DNA from 2 places in the Siminovitchia sediminis genome. Region 2 is predicted to be linked to the other one. Evidence: riboswitches for the same ligand, from Rfam matches in the RefSeq annotation. Region 2 holds a riboswitch; the other holds the start of a gene.
The links. Region 2 has a riboswitch for glycine ahead of gcvT (glycine cleavage system aminomethyltransferase GcvT). Riboswitches for the same ligand answer to the same signal wherever they lie in the genome.
Positions count from the first base shown of each region.

Region 1: another riboswitch for glycine. It lies ahead of ACFSCZ_RS00205 (ACT domain-containing protein); the one in region 2 lies ahead of gcvT (glycine cleavage system aminomethyltransferase GcvT).

Region 1 covers NZ_JBHUEO010000001.1:34,573-41,923, forward strand. The annotation lists gene ACFSCZ_RS00175 (AAA family ATPase) at 1-152, shown strand, start outside; gene htpG (molecular chaperone HtpG) at 329-2,206, shown strand; gene speB (agmatinase) at 2,270-3,184, shown strand; gene folE (GTP cyclohydrolase I FolE) at 3,330-3,962, shown strand; gene ACFSCZ_RS00195 (SDR family oxidoreductase) at 3,994-4,758, shown strand; gene ACFSCZ_RS00200 (3D domain-containing protein) at 4,877-5,461, opposite strand; glycine riboswitch at 5,848-5,925, shown strand; gene ACFSCZ_RS00205 (ACT domain-containing protein) at 6,013-6,288, shown strand; gene ACFSCZ_RS00210 (PFL family protein) at 6,303-7,351, shown strand, end outside.
Region 2 covers NZ_JBHUEO010000004.1:822-8,172, reverse strand. The annotation lists gene comGD (competence type IV pilus minor pilin ComGD) at 1-32, shown strand, start outside; gene ACFSCZ_RS01345 (hypothetical protein) at 19-327, shown strand; gene comGF (competence type IV pilus minor pilin ComGF) at 299-751, shown strand; gene ACFSCZ_RS01335 (hypothetical protein) at 753-1,022, shown strand; gene ACFSCZ_RS01330 (YqzE family protein) at 1,077-1,262, shown strand; gene ACFSCZ_RS01325 (YqhG family protein) at 1,271-2,065, opposite strand; gene ACFSCZ_RS01320 (DEAD/DEAH box helicase) at 2,034-3,728, opposite strand; glycine riboswitch at 3,859-3,948, shown strand; glycine riboswitch at 3,952-4,033, shown strand; gene gcvT (glycine cleavage system aminomethyltransferase GcvT) at 4,113-5,219, shown strand; gene gcvPA (aminomethyl-transferring glycine dehydrogenase subunit GcvPA) at 5,239-6,582, shown strand; gene gcvPB (aminomethyl-transferring glycine dehydrogenase subunit GcvPB) at 6,579-7,351, shown strand, end outside.

The sequences.
Region 1 (7,351 bases), on a different contig from region 2:
TCCCTCTTTCTCAAACAAGTCCTGAGCAAATAGATCAAATTCGCAAATGGGGTATGGAACGGGCAGTACCCGCAGGGAAACCGTTTGAGGAATCCTCTTCCGATCAAGAACAATATTTAAGGAAAAAAGGGCCGAGGACTGTTTTAGTATAATGAAGCAGATGAACTTGTGGAGAGTCAGCCTCTCTGCAAGTTTTTTAATATATGGCTGCAGTCGTTTCTGGCTTTTGCGAATCATTGACATAAACGGATCTGTATGTTATTTATTTGAATGATTAGCGCTCGAACAGGCAGAGTGCCAAATGATGCTGAGGAAAGGGGACTTTCAAATGGCAAAGCAACCATTTCAAGCAGAATCCAAAAGATTGCTTGATCTAATGATCAATTCTATCTATTCCAATCGCGAAATCTTTTTAAGAGAGCTGATTTCCAATGCAAGCGATGCGATCGACAAGATGTATTACAAAGCTCTTACGGATGAATCACTGACATTCAACCGTGAGGATTACTATATTAGGATCGAAGCGGACAAAGAGAACCGCCTATTAAAAGTTATTGACACGGGGATTGGCATGACAGAGGAAGAGCTCAAAAGTAACCTTGGCGTCATTGCAAAAAGTGGTTCTTTAGTATTTAAAACTAAAAATGAAATGAAGGATGGACATGATATTATCGGCCAATTTGGTGTGGGCTTCTATTCTGCCTTCATGGTGGCGGATAAGGTCACAGTGTTAACAAAGGCGTTCGGAAGCAGCCAGGCCTATAAATGGGAATCCAGCGGTGCGGACGGATTCACCATTGAGCCGTTTGAAAAAGAAACAGTCGGAACCGAAATTATATTGAAAATTAAAGAAAACGCCGAAGAGGAAAGCTATGATGAGTATCTGGAAGAGTATCGTTTGCATTCTATCATAAAGAAGCATTCCGATTTCATTCGCTATCCGATCAAAATGGAAGTCACTGAAAGAAGGTTGAAAGAAGGAAGCGACGATGAATTTGAAGAGTATAAAGAAGAGCAGATCATTAATAGTATGGTTCCCATTTGGAGGAAAAACAAAAATGAATTGACTGATGAAGATTACGTAAAATTTTATCAGGAGAAGCATTACGGCTTTGACAAGCCCCTCAAACATATCCATATCAAGGTCGATGGAACCGTCAGATATCATTCAATTTTGTTTATCCCTGAAAACATCCCATTCGACTATTATTCCAAGGAATATGAAAAAGGCTTGGAATTGTATTCCAATGGAGTATTGATCATGGAAAAATGTGCAGACCTGCTGCCAGATTATTTCAGCTTTGTCAAAGGGATGGTGGATTCTGAAGATCTCTCCCTGAATATATCCAGGGAAATGCTTCAGCAGGACCGGCAGCTAAAGTTCATCGCCAAAAATATTCAAAATAAGATTAAGCGGGAACTGGAAACCTTTTTAAAGAATGACAGAGAGAAATACGAATTGTTTTACAAGACTTTTGGCCGTCAGCTGAAATTTGGTGTGTATGATCATTTTGGCCAGGATAAAGAAGTTTTACAGGACTTGCTCTTATTCTACTCTTCAAAAGAAGAGAAACTGGTTACCCTGGATGAATATGTATCCAGAATGCCGGAGGACCAAAAATATATTTATTATGCAACCGGTGAGTCAAATGACCGAATCGCCCGTATGCCTCAGACAGAACTTGTAGCCGATAAAGGGTATGAGATTTTATATTTCACAGAAGATGTGGATGAATTTGCAATTAAAATGCTGAGGGTCTATAAGGAAAAAGAATTTAAGTCAGTGGCAAGCGGCGACCTGGGAATAGACGAGGACAGCAAAAAGAAGACCGAAGAAGAGGAGAAGGAAAACAAGGAACTGCTGAGCTATATGAAAGAAACTCTTTCGGGAAAAGTAAAGGATGTCAAAATTTCCACTCGCCTCAAAAACTATCCGGTTTGTTTGACTGCAGATGGAGAAGTTTCTATTGAGATGGAAAAAATCCTCAGTGCCATGCCAAATAATCAGGAAGTGAAAGCAGATAAAATTCTTGAAGTTAATCCTGACCACGAAGTCTTTCAATCATTAAAGGATGCTTTTGAACAGGATAAAGAAAAAGCCGGCCTATACACAAATCTTTTGTATCATCAGGCCCTGCTGATTGAAGGATTGCCGATTGAAGATCCAATCGAATTTACGAATGATATATGCAAAGTGATGGTATAGCCAAGGAAGGCTGTCCCAGTATAGGCGGGACAGCTCTTTTTTTATATTAAAGGAGGAGAAATCATGTCAAATCCATTTGAGCATTTTACCCCGGACTTTTGCGCAACAGGCACTTTTATGAGACTGCCTTCCGAAAGAGAAAATGCAAAATTAGCTGTTTTGGGGATGCCTTTTGATACTGCGGCTTCCTACCGGGCGGGGGCCAGATTCGGCCCTCAATCCATCAGACAGGCATCCGTTACTTTGTCACCTCATAACCATGTCCTGAATATATCTCCTTTTGAAGAAACACAGGCAATCGATATAGGGGATTTACATGTGATCACTCAAAACATTCATAAAAGTTATGAGATCATGGAGAAAGCCATGCTGGATCTCATGAAGAACAATATCATCCCGATAGGGTTGGGAGGAGACCACTCGATTACATTGGCAAGTTTACGGGCAGCCGCAAAAGTGTATGGCCCTGTGGCACTGCTGCAGTTTGATTCTCATACAGATACATGGGATACATATATGGAAGAAAAGTATTGGCACGGCTCTCCCTTCATCCGTGCACATGAAGAAGGGCTGCTGCAACCGGATAAGGTATTTCAAATTGGCATGCGTGGATGGGATATTGATTCAAGTCTGGAGCTGGGCTATCAGGTGATTACGCAAGAGGAGCTATTTGAGCGGGGGATTCAGGATGTCGTTAAACAGGTGAAAAGAGTGGTGGGACAAACTCCTTGTTTCTTGACATTTGATATTGATTTTGTGGATCCCGCATTTGCTCCTGGAACGGGAACCCCTGAAATCGGTGGATTCAGCAGCTATGAAACTATTAAGCTGGTCCGGTCGTTAACCGGCATGAATTTTATCGGGTTTGATCTGGTTGAAGTGTTACCAACTTATGATCCAACCGAGATTACAGCTCTTTTGGCCGCAACGATTGTACATCAGTTTGGGAGCTTGGCAGCGTTGCAGCTCAAGCGCTAGGAAGGCCGCTCTATCCGGTAGTTCTTCCGGTAAGGAGCGGCTTTTGATTATGCATTCTTTGTCAGTAAAGGTAGGAAGCCTTCGCAAGCATCCATTCTGTCTGTTAATATATAATTAGAATTGTACCAAAAAGGAGGTTATTTAAATGATTACGGATATGAAATTAATTTCCGAAAAGCTTCCGGATCTTTTTGCTGATTCGGTGGATATAGAAGATAAAATTGAAAAGTCTGAGTACTTTATGGAGGGAATCAGGCATTTAATAGAGATTTGCGGGGATCATCCGGACCGTGAAGGATTGGAAGAGACACCTTACCGGGTGTTAAAAGCATTCCTGGAGTATACAGAAGGATATAAGGAAAACCCTGCTGAACATTTGGAAAAAACTTTTCACGTTCAGCACAAAGAGCTGGTTTTGGTAAAGGATATCGAATTTTATTCCATGTGTGAACATCATTTTGCCCCATTTTTTGGTGTTGCTCATGTAGGGTATTTGCCGGGGACCAAAATAACTGGTTTATCGAAAATTGGACGGATGGTGGAAGGGTATGCCAAGCGATTTCAAGTACAGGAAAGGCTGACGAATGAAATTGCTGACGCCATTGAAGGGGTATTGGAACCACAGGGAACAATGGTTGTCGTCGAGGCAAAACATATGTGCATGTGCGGAAGAGGAATCAAAAAATCCAGCTCTTCAACGACCACAACGGCTGTCAGAGGGGTGTATGAGGAGAGGTCAGATACTCGCATGGAGTTTTTATCCCTGATCAATCGATAGCAGTGGAATGCGTGAAAGGGTGATAAATGAGATGAGGAGACATGCATTAATCACGGCAGGATCAAAGGGTATCGGAAAAAAAGTAACAGAGGCATTCCTGCAACGAGGCTGTTCGGTTACAGTGAACTATCATACAGATCAAGAACGGGTGCAAGAGCTGTTAAAAGAGTGGGGACCTTATAGGGAACAACTGCAGTTTGTCCAGGGTGATGTAACTAAGAAAAAAGATATTGTGAACATGGTGAGTCAGGCCGTTGAAAGATTCGGAAGAATAGATTATTTGATTAATAATGCAGGTCCTTATATTTTTGAGCGAAAAAAATTAATGGATTACGATGATGACGAATGGTACGAGATGATAGACGGTAATTTAAATGCAGTCTACCATTTCTTGAAGCATACGATTCCGGTGATGAGGAAACAGAAGTTTGGAAGGATTATCACCTATGGATTTCAGGACGCTGAGCATTCGCCAGGCTGGAAATATCGTTCCGGTTTCAGCGCCGCCAAAGTAGGGCTTGTTTCTTTGACAAGAACGATTGCTTTGGAAGAAGCAGAACATGGCATTACGGCTAATATGGTCTGCCCCGGAGATATCGTAGGGGCAATGAAGGAAGCGGGCATTCATCAAGCAAGAGAAGTAAAAGACGAAGAAACTCCCATTGGCCGTTCGGGTACTGGTGAGGATATAGCAAGGTTGATTTCCTTTCTTTGTGATACAGATTCTGACTTGATTACAGGGAGCGTCATTTCTGCATCTGGCGGAATTAACGTTGTCAATAAGTATCCTAAGTAATGAAGGTTTGCTGTCTTTACCCGGGAAATATTAGTGAAACTTGTCGAAAATAAATCAGGTGAAGAAATTTTTCTTTACCTGATTTATGGATCAAAGGCTTGGGATCACCCGGGCCCATTTATTGATAGACCTTAATTTTTACCGTTCGGACGCCCCAATTGAGGGCTTTCTTTTTTGTAGGCATGTGTAAATCGATTCGATTTTTCTTAATCGCTCCGCCTGTATCGCCCGCAATGGCCATACCATATCCCTCTACATATACTTTTGATCCAAGCGGAATTTGTTTTGGATCCACAGAAATGACCTTAGCATTACGGTTCTTCTTTAAGTTAATACCTGTTGCGGTGATACCGCTGCATCCCTTGCAGTCGGCTGTATAGGCAGTAGCCTTGACGGTCATCGTTTTATATGAGGCTTTTTTCTTGGCTGGAGCCTTTTTTGCCGGTGTTTTTTTCACGGCATTCTTCGTTGCATTCTTCGCTGCAGGCTTTGTTACCTTTAAGACTTGGTTGGGCTTAATCAAATTGCTTTTTAATCCGTTCCAGCTTTTAATTTGATTCACTGTTACTTTATGTTTTGTTGCAATTTTATAGAGTGTATCGCCTTTTTGAACTTTATAAGTCGTACTGGCAGCAGAAGATGCTCCAGCAAATCCAAAGATTAATAGAGTAACGGTAATGGCAGATATGATGAGTTTTTTCAATGTAGAGGCTCCTTTTGTCTATTTAGTTAAGGATAAGTTTACCAATTTAATATGACAGGATTATTTCAGAATGGCTCTATTTTCATTACATAATTCTAACAATCTCTTGTTGCTTAATAGGAAGCCCAATAACGGATTGACAAATAGAAAAGCGGTCGTTGACAGGTACAAATAATATATTGGCTGATACCGGGGAGTTAAAGTTCAAAGATGTGGCAGAAAGCTCCTCATTGACAATCGTGAAAGAAATAGGGGCGTATCCATAGAAAGTTTTGAGAGTGGTAAATAAAGGCTTGTCACATACTATTGACCTCATGCTGTTTGTGTTGGTAAAATAACGTAGCATAAAAAAATAAGCGATGAGGGTTATGGGTCACACTATAACAGGAGCAGCTTCTGGAGAGACTGCATGTATGCGGCGCCGAAGGATTCACAATCTCAGGCAAAAGGACAGAAGAGTAACTGACAACCATTGTTTGTTATTCTACTATTCTTGAGATTGGAGCAGATCCAATCTTTTTTTGTATGTAAATTAGAGAGGTGACAGGTAAATGGAAAAGAGACGGGCGGTAGTTAGCGTAGTGGGAAAAGACCAGGTTGGTATTATAGCAAGTGTCACGCAAGTGCTTGCTGAAAACCAGGTAAATGTGCTGGATATCAGCCAAACAATTTTGCAGGAATTTTTCACCATGATGATGGTGGTCGATATCACTGAAATTGAGAATCTCGATTCACTGCAAAAGCAGTTTGATGAGCTCGGGGAGAAAATAGGCCAGAAAATTAACATTCAGCGGGAAGAAATATTTCAATCCATGCACCGGATATAAAAGGGGATTTGGACATGAATATAGAATTAACTGAAATGATGGAAACAATCAGGATGGTGCAGATGGAAAATTTGGACATCCGTACGGTTACCATGGGGATTAGCCTATCCGACTGTGCCGATTCTGATTTCGAAAAGATGAACAAGCGTGTGTATGAAAAAATTACCTCCTATGCCGGGAATTTAAAAACTGCAGCAGAGGAAGTGGAAAAGGAATACGGCATCCCAATTGTAAACAAGCGGATATCTGTAACGCCGGTTGCAGAAATTTTGGGAAATGCCACAAAAGAGCAGGCGGTTGAACTGGCTAAAACGCTGGATCGGGCCGCAAAAACACTGGGTGTTGACTTTATCGGCGGATATTCCGCCCTGGTTCATAAAGGTATTACAAAAGGCGAACAAACGCTGTTGGATGCTCTTCCTGAGGCGCTGAGCGTGACAGAGCGGGTCTGCTCATCCATTTCTGTGGCTACGACTAGAACAGGGATCAATATGGATGCAGTCCGCCTGATGGGGGAGATTATTAAAGAAACTGCTGAAAGAACGAAGGATCAGGACGGACTGGGTTGCGCGAAGCTTGTCGTATTCAGCAATCCTGTGGAAGACAATCCATTTATGGCAGGTGCTTTTCATGGAACGGGTGAGGGTGAAGCTGTTCTGAACGTGGGTGTCAGCGGGCCTGGCGTCGTTTTGAATGCTTTAAGGCGCCATCCGGATGCTGATCTTGGGCAGGTAGCCGATGTCATTAAGAAGACAGTCTTTAAAATTACACGTGCCGGCGAACTGATCGGACGGGTTGTAGCCGAGCGCTTAGGTGTTCCATTTGGAATCATGGACCTCTCCTTGGCTCCGACAAATGCTACAAACGACAGCGTTGCAGAAATTTTAGAAGAAATCGGCCTGGAGCGCGTTGGAACGCATGGCACGATTGCAGCTCTTGCTTTAATGAATGATGCAGTGAAAAAAGGCGGCGCTATGGCGAGCTCCTATGTAGGCGGCCTGAGCGGAGCATTTATTCCTGTGAGTGAAGATGAGGGCATGATCCGTGGAATTATGGATGGCGC
Region 2 (7,351 bases):
TTGGAAGGGGAAGGTTTATTGTTAAGGAATGAAAAAGGGTTTACCTTCTTGGAAGGAATCGTATCCTTCGGCCTGGTGCTCATGGTTGCAGCGACTTTTTTTCCGCTGATGTCCAATATGCTTCACCAAATAAATGAGAGCAAAAAGGAAATGAATGCTTACCGTCTGATGTATGAGCAAACGGAAAAGCTTCAAGACCTTGAAGCACTGGGGAGTGACAAACTAACTTGGCTGCAAACCGAATTTACAATTATCATGGAAAAAACTCAAAAAGGAGATTGGATCGTGTGTGCTCAATATGAAGAAAAATCACATTGTGTGGAGTAACCGGTCAGGATTCACTCTTTTGGAAACAATATTTTCAATATTTATCGTTTCGGTGATCCTTTCCCTTTTGCCCCTGTTATACTACTGGTTTTTCTCCATAGACCGGGCATTGTCTGTAGAGGGAGATTTTGAGTGGAATACTTTTCTCATTCAACTTCGCAAAGAGCTTGAAACAGCGGATACCATTTTTCTGCGCCCGGAAAGAATGTACTTAACAAAAAATCACTCGATCATAAAATATGAGCGATTTCAACGTAATATCCGAAGACAAGTTGACGATAAAGGACAAGAAATTGTACTGCAGAATGTAAGAAGATTTTCAGTCCGCGAAGAATTTCCCATGTTTGTCATTGAGGTTGAATTTATGAATGGAAAGACCGATGAGGCGAGATTTCGTTCACCGCCGATAGAGGAGGGGACATAGATTGAATGAACAGGGGTCTGTTTTTCCCATTACGCTGATCCTCGTGCTGATCGCAATGTTTATTGCTGCACAGGCGGCGATTGTTTATGTTTCTCAAAACCAATTTACTTACGAAATTCGGCAATATTATGAAAGAGAAATTCAACAGAAGCTCAAGGAAGGCCCCAATGTAAATATCAATGAAAGCCCCGGCAGAGAGACTGGAAAAACAGAGGCAAACCAGGAAGAAGAATCCGGACATTCTTCAAAGAATCATCCGCCTGGACCTTGATCCATGATTGAACTCAACGGCTCTTGGCCATACTTTTATCAAGGATGTGAAGATATGTCAACAAATGATTATGTAAAGTATGTAGCTGAACAATTGATTCAACGGTTGGAAACGCCAAAATCTGAACGGAGAGAAAAGAAAAAGGAACGAAAAGAAAGCAAGGATCCGTTCCTTCACCGATGGTTTGGCTTAATTCCGTACGCACTGATGATCTTGGTAAATAAAAGGAATCGAAAATAAACCGGCTGCTATGCAGGGACAGATTTCAAATAGTAAAGCCCGCCGTTTATAATATCAACTTGAACGGATGGCTTATACTGGTCTTCCAAAGCTTTTTTCTCAATCCAATAAGTGTCAGGCTTTTCAACTTCACTTTCGTAAAAATGATCCAGCAGCCGTAAATCTTCTTCCCATCTTTTCCTGGCCGACTCTGCCCAGGGATGTGCCCGGCTTTGTATTTCCTTTGTTAAAAAAGTTTCTATTCTTTTGAGTCCGCTTGCAGGCATGATAATAGGGGAGATTGTAAAGCTATAATCAGGTATTCTCGGTGTTAGAGATATTTTGCTTATCTTCTCATCAAATGGTTCGATCAGCTGCCCGTTGATTAAATTCAGTCCAAAAGATCTGAAAACATCCTTTTTTCGATCAGAGCAGTAGGAAACTTTCATATTGACATTCAGCCATGGGTGCAGCGGGACATTTTGTACAGCTGCCGTTTGGTGATTTTCAAATAGGCGTATATAAGATGAAAGCTTTCTTGCGGTCTCAAAAATCTGGTGGAGTCTTGGCGCACCAAAATGGATGACTTCCCCCTTAATATCTTGAGGGACTATTTCTTGATCGGTGATCAAGGTAATTTTCATCGGATTGGGTATCCCGCCCGTTTTTTCCAAATACGTCCAGTAAAACGGGCGGTTCATTAATTCTTTATCCATGTCCACTGTTAGTTGGATTGTTAAATAGCCTGGTCCGTTTTCTGCGATCGTACACCCGGCTGCTTGAAAAAATTGTTCAAGATATTGATGAATTTCCTTCTGAAGCATGGTTTGCGTCATCCTTTCTTAATGTGTCTGCAAATTCAATCATGGCAGCCAGATTGGTCATCTTTACTTTTACTTCTCCTTCGGAACGTGATGTCTTGAAAATATCCATCATGTGTTCTTCGATGGTACCGCCGTCCAATTTTGCCAAAATATCGTCTAATTCACCTACTACTCGCTCAAACAGTTTGATTTTATCCGTCAGTAAGTTAACAATATGCTCTTCGATGGTATGTTTGACAGCAAAATTGTATATATGGACGTCCTCTTCTTGTCCCAGACGGTGGACACGTCCAATTCTTTGTTCCAGCCTCATGGGATTCCAGGGAAGGTCATAATTAATCACATGGCTGCAAAATTGGAGATTGATTCCTTCACCGCCTGCTTCGGTTGCGATGAGGACCTGCACTTGATTTTTAAACAGTTCTTTCATCCAATCTTTCTTGCTTCTTTTAAATCCTCCGCGAAAAGGAACGGATTTAATACCGTGCTGCTGTAAAAACCATTGCAAATAAAGTTGTGTTGCTCGGTATTCAGTGAAAATGATCACTTTATCGTTGATTTGTTGAATTAATTCCAAAGCTTTTTCCGCCTTGGAATTTTGTGTAACTGCATCTACTTTCTGAAAAATCTTCTGTAATTGATTCTTGTACGATTCAGATGGATCATTATGCTTTTGGAGCATGTTTTTTAAAGTAAAGTAAACCGCTTCCCTGCTGCTGCAAGCTTCCCTTTGAAGGGTCATGATGGAAAAAGCCGGCAGCGGTACTTCCGAGTGGCGCAGCAAGTCGATTGCCTGATACAAATCTCTTTCTTTTTCATTAAAGTCTATGGGAATGGTCTTGACATGTCTTTTCGTCCATTCGATCCCTGTATCAACTCTCCTGTTCCGGATCATCACTTTATTGACAAGGTTTTTCAAATGTTCATTTTCTGCCGCTGACAGCTTTTTCTTCTTATATTTTTCTGCAAAGGTTGTATGGCTGCCAAGATGGCCGGGCTTTAACAGAGAAACAAGGTAAAAAATTTCTTCAATTCTATTTTGGATAGGTGTTGCTGTCAGCAGCAGGCAGAACTTTTTTTTGAGTGATTGAGCAAATTCATAGTTTTTTGTTTTATGGTTTTTCAGCTTATGAGCCTCGTCAATAATGACCAGATCAAAGGACTGGTCTGCAATCAGTTCTCTGTGCGGGCTTCTTTTGGCAGTATCAATAGAAGACACAATACAGTCATACCTTTCCCAAACATAACTTTTGGCAGCAGGGACGGCATGTATATGAAACTTGGAGTTCAGTTCAGAGGTCCACTGCGAGACAAGGGATGCAGGTACGAGAATGAGTGCTCTTTTAACTAGGCCTCTAATCATATATTCTTTTAGTATCAATCCTGCTTCGATCGTTTTACCCAACCCGACTTCATCTGCCAAAATGGCTTTTCCATTCATTTCTTCAATAACCCGGGCTGCTGTTTCCAATTGATGCGGCAAAAGAGTCAGTTCAGGCAAATGTTTTGGAGCAACCAGCCCCTCAAAATCTGGGACAAGAAGGTGTTTTTGAGCTGATAGGGATAAATGGAAGAGCTGCTGGTCCGACCACGGCCCATCTTTTTGGTGGCGTTCCAAAAAACCGGGCAGCCAATCCTGATCAAAGTTTATATGTATGGACATGACAGGCCTCCTTATATACTGAAGATCAAAGAAAGTGTTTGAAAAGTATGTAAAAGAATGATACGATACTATTGAAAGAACTCTTCGTACATAAGATTAGTATGTCCAACTTTTAACAGAATATAGGCGAATGAAGACTGGAGGAGAGACTGTTTATACAGCGCCGAAGGAGCAAGCAATTTATTGCGAATCTCTCAGGCAAAAAGACTCTTGTCGGACGCAGCTCTGGAGAGTGTTCCAACATGTGGAGCCACCAACGAGGAAAGCCGGTAATCCGGTCAAACTTTCAGGTGCCAAAGACAGAGAGACCTTGTAAAGGGGCCTTTCTGTCTTTTTTTATTTGCTTTTTGCTGTACCTAAATGATCAGGGAGGATGATAAACCAATGGCCGATTTAAAGAAAACTCCGTTGCATCCATTGTACAAGGAGTCCGGTGCCAAGACGATTGACTTTGGAGGATGGGACATGCCGGTGCAATTTTCCGGCATTAAAGATGAGCATGAAGCAGTAAGAACCAAAGCGGGTATTTTTGATGTTTCCCATATGGGTGAAATGGTCATCAAAGGAAGGGATAGCCTGTCTTTTTTGCAAAAAATGATGACCAACGACTTTTCCAGATTAAAAGACGGCGATGCGATGTATACAGCCATGTGCTATGAGAATGGCGGTACGGTTGATGATCTCCTCGTCTACAGGTTCAGTGAAGAAGAATACTTTCTTGTAGTGAATGCTGCAAACACGGAAAAAGATTATGACTGGCTGCAGGAACATGCATCGGGAGACGTCAACATCGAAAACGTTTCTGATCAGTATGGATTAATTGCCATACAGGGTCCAAAAGCTCAAGACATTCTCCAAAAAGTTACTGAGAATACCGATTTAAGTGAAATAAGGTTCTTTAAATTTAAACGGAATGTTGACCTTGACGGAGCAAAAGCACTTATTTCCCGAACGGGCTACACAGGAGAAGACGGCTTTGAAATATATTGCCAGGCGATTGATTCAGTAAAAATATGGAAAAGACTGCTGGAAGCAGGTAAAGAAGAGGGCATGGTTCCCTGTGGACTTGGGGCAAGGGACACCCTCCGGTTTGAAGCGGGCCTTCCTTTATATGGACAAGAGCTTTCTTCAGAAATTTCACCGCTGGAAGCAGGGTTGGGATTTGCAGTCAAGCTGAACAAAGAAGCAGATTTTATTGGCAAGGAAACGTTGAGGAAACAAAAGGAGCAAGGCGTGGAACGCAAGCTTGCCGGAATTGAGATGATAGACAGGGGTATCCCGAGAACCGGATACCGGGTTTTCTCAGGTAATGAAGAAATTGGCTATATCACTTCAGGAACACAATCCCCGACATTAAAGAAAAATATCGGATGGGCCTTGATCAAATCCGATTACAATCATGAAGGCAGCGAAGTGGAAGTAGAAGTACGCAAAAAGCGCCTGAAAGCGAAAATTATTCAGACACCGTTTTATAAGCGTCCAAAAAAGTAGGATGGAGGAGAAAAACATGATGAAACATCGTTATTTGCCTATGACCGAACAGGATCAGCAAGAAATGCTGAAGACCATCGGAGTAGATTCGATCGATGAACTGTTCTCTGATATTCCAGAAAAAGTCCGATTTAAAGGTGAGTATCAAATTAAACCCGCAAAGACCGAATCAGCATTAATGAAGGAACTTGCTCAAATGGCTGCAAAAAACGCCGATTTGAAACAATATACAAGCTTTCTCGGAGCCGGAGTTTATGATCACTATATCCCGGTTATTGTTGACCATGTGATTTCACGTTCGGAATTTTACACAGCTTATACCCCATATCAGCCAGAAATTTCACAGGGTGAACTGCAGGCAATCTTTGAGTTTCAGACAATGATTTGTGAGCTGACAGGAATGGATGTGGCAAACTCCTCTATGTATGATGGGGGAACCTCTCTCGCTGAAGCTGCCATGTTGAGTGCAGGCCATACAAAAAGGCAAAAAGTACTTGTTTCTCAAACCGTACATCCCGAATCCCGCGCTGTCCTTAAGACATATGCCAAAGGGCAAAATATTGAAGTAATTGAAATTCCTTTTAAAAACGGAATAACTGATATAGATGCCTTACAGGACGAGCTCGATCAAGATGTGGCGGCTGTGATTGTTCAATATCCGAACTTTTTTGGTTTAATTGAACCATTGAAAGATATTGAGCCTCTTGTTCATAAGATGAAAAGTCAGTTTGTCGTATCCAGCAACCCGCTTGCTCTTGGCGTATTGGCTTCCCCTGGCAGCCTGGGTGCCGATATTGTTGTTGGTGAGGCACAGCCGTTTGGAATTCCGGCATCGTTTGGTGGACCGCATTGCGGATATTTTGCAGTTACGAAAAAGTTAATGCGGAAAGTGCCAGGAAGACTGGTTGGCCAAACTGTTGATGAGGATGGCAAAAGAGGCTTTGTCTTGACATTGCAGGCTCGTGAGCAGCATATTCGCAGAGATAAAGCGACATCTAATATTTGCTCAAATCAGGCATTAAATGCATTGGCAGCATCTGTGGCAATGACCGCTTTAGGGAAAAAAGGGGTCAAAGAAATGGCGGGCCAAAACATTCAAAAGTCACATTACGCCAAAGAAGCCTTAAGGAAAAATGGATTCAAACTTCCATTTGATGGATACTATTTCAATGAATTTGTTGTAAAGCTGAATAAACCCATTCATGAGGTGAATGAGAGTCTGATTAAAAAAGGCATTATTGGAGGATATGATTTGGGACGGGATTATCCAGAACTTGAAAATCATATGCTCGTTGCCGTTACTGAGCTGCGTACAAAAGAGGAGATCGATCAATTGATTACAGAATTGGGGGATCATCAATGAGTGAAGTGGTTATGCCATTAATATTTGAAAAATCCACGCCGGGCCGGATTGGTTACAGTCTTCCGGAGCTTGACGTGCCTGAAGTTGATTTGGCTGAATGCCTACCCTTAGGTTATGTAAGGGAAGAAGAGGCAGATCTGCCTGAAGTTTCGGAGTTGGATATTATGAGGCATTATACGGAGTTGTCCACTCATAATCATGGAATTGACTCAGGATTTTATCCACTTGGTTCCTGTACCATGAAATATAACCCGAAAGTCAATGAAAATGTAGCTCGTTATCCCGGATTTGCCCATATTCATCCGCTGCAGCCCGTTTCTTCTGTCCAGGGTGCATTGGAACTGATGTATGATCTGCAGGAGCATTTAAAAGAAATAACAGGCATGGACGAGGTTACTTTGCAGACAGCAGCAGGAGCTCATGGGGAGTGGACGGGACTGATGATGATCCGTGCCTTTCATGAAGGAAACGGTGATACGGAAAGAACAAAGGTGATCGTTCCTGACTCTGCACATGGAACCAACCCCGCTTCTGCTTCGGTAGCAGGTTTTGAAACAGTTACAGTCCGTTCGGGCGAGGATGGGCTTGTAGACCTGGAACATTTGAAGTCGCTTGTCGGTCCTGATACAGCCGCTTTAATGCTGACAAACCCGAATACACTCGGATTGTTTGAAGAACAAATTCTCGAAATGGCAGAAATTGTTCATAGTGCCGGCGGCAAGTTGTATTACGACGGAGCAAATCTGAATGCGGTTATGTCAAAGGCACG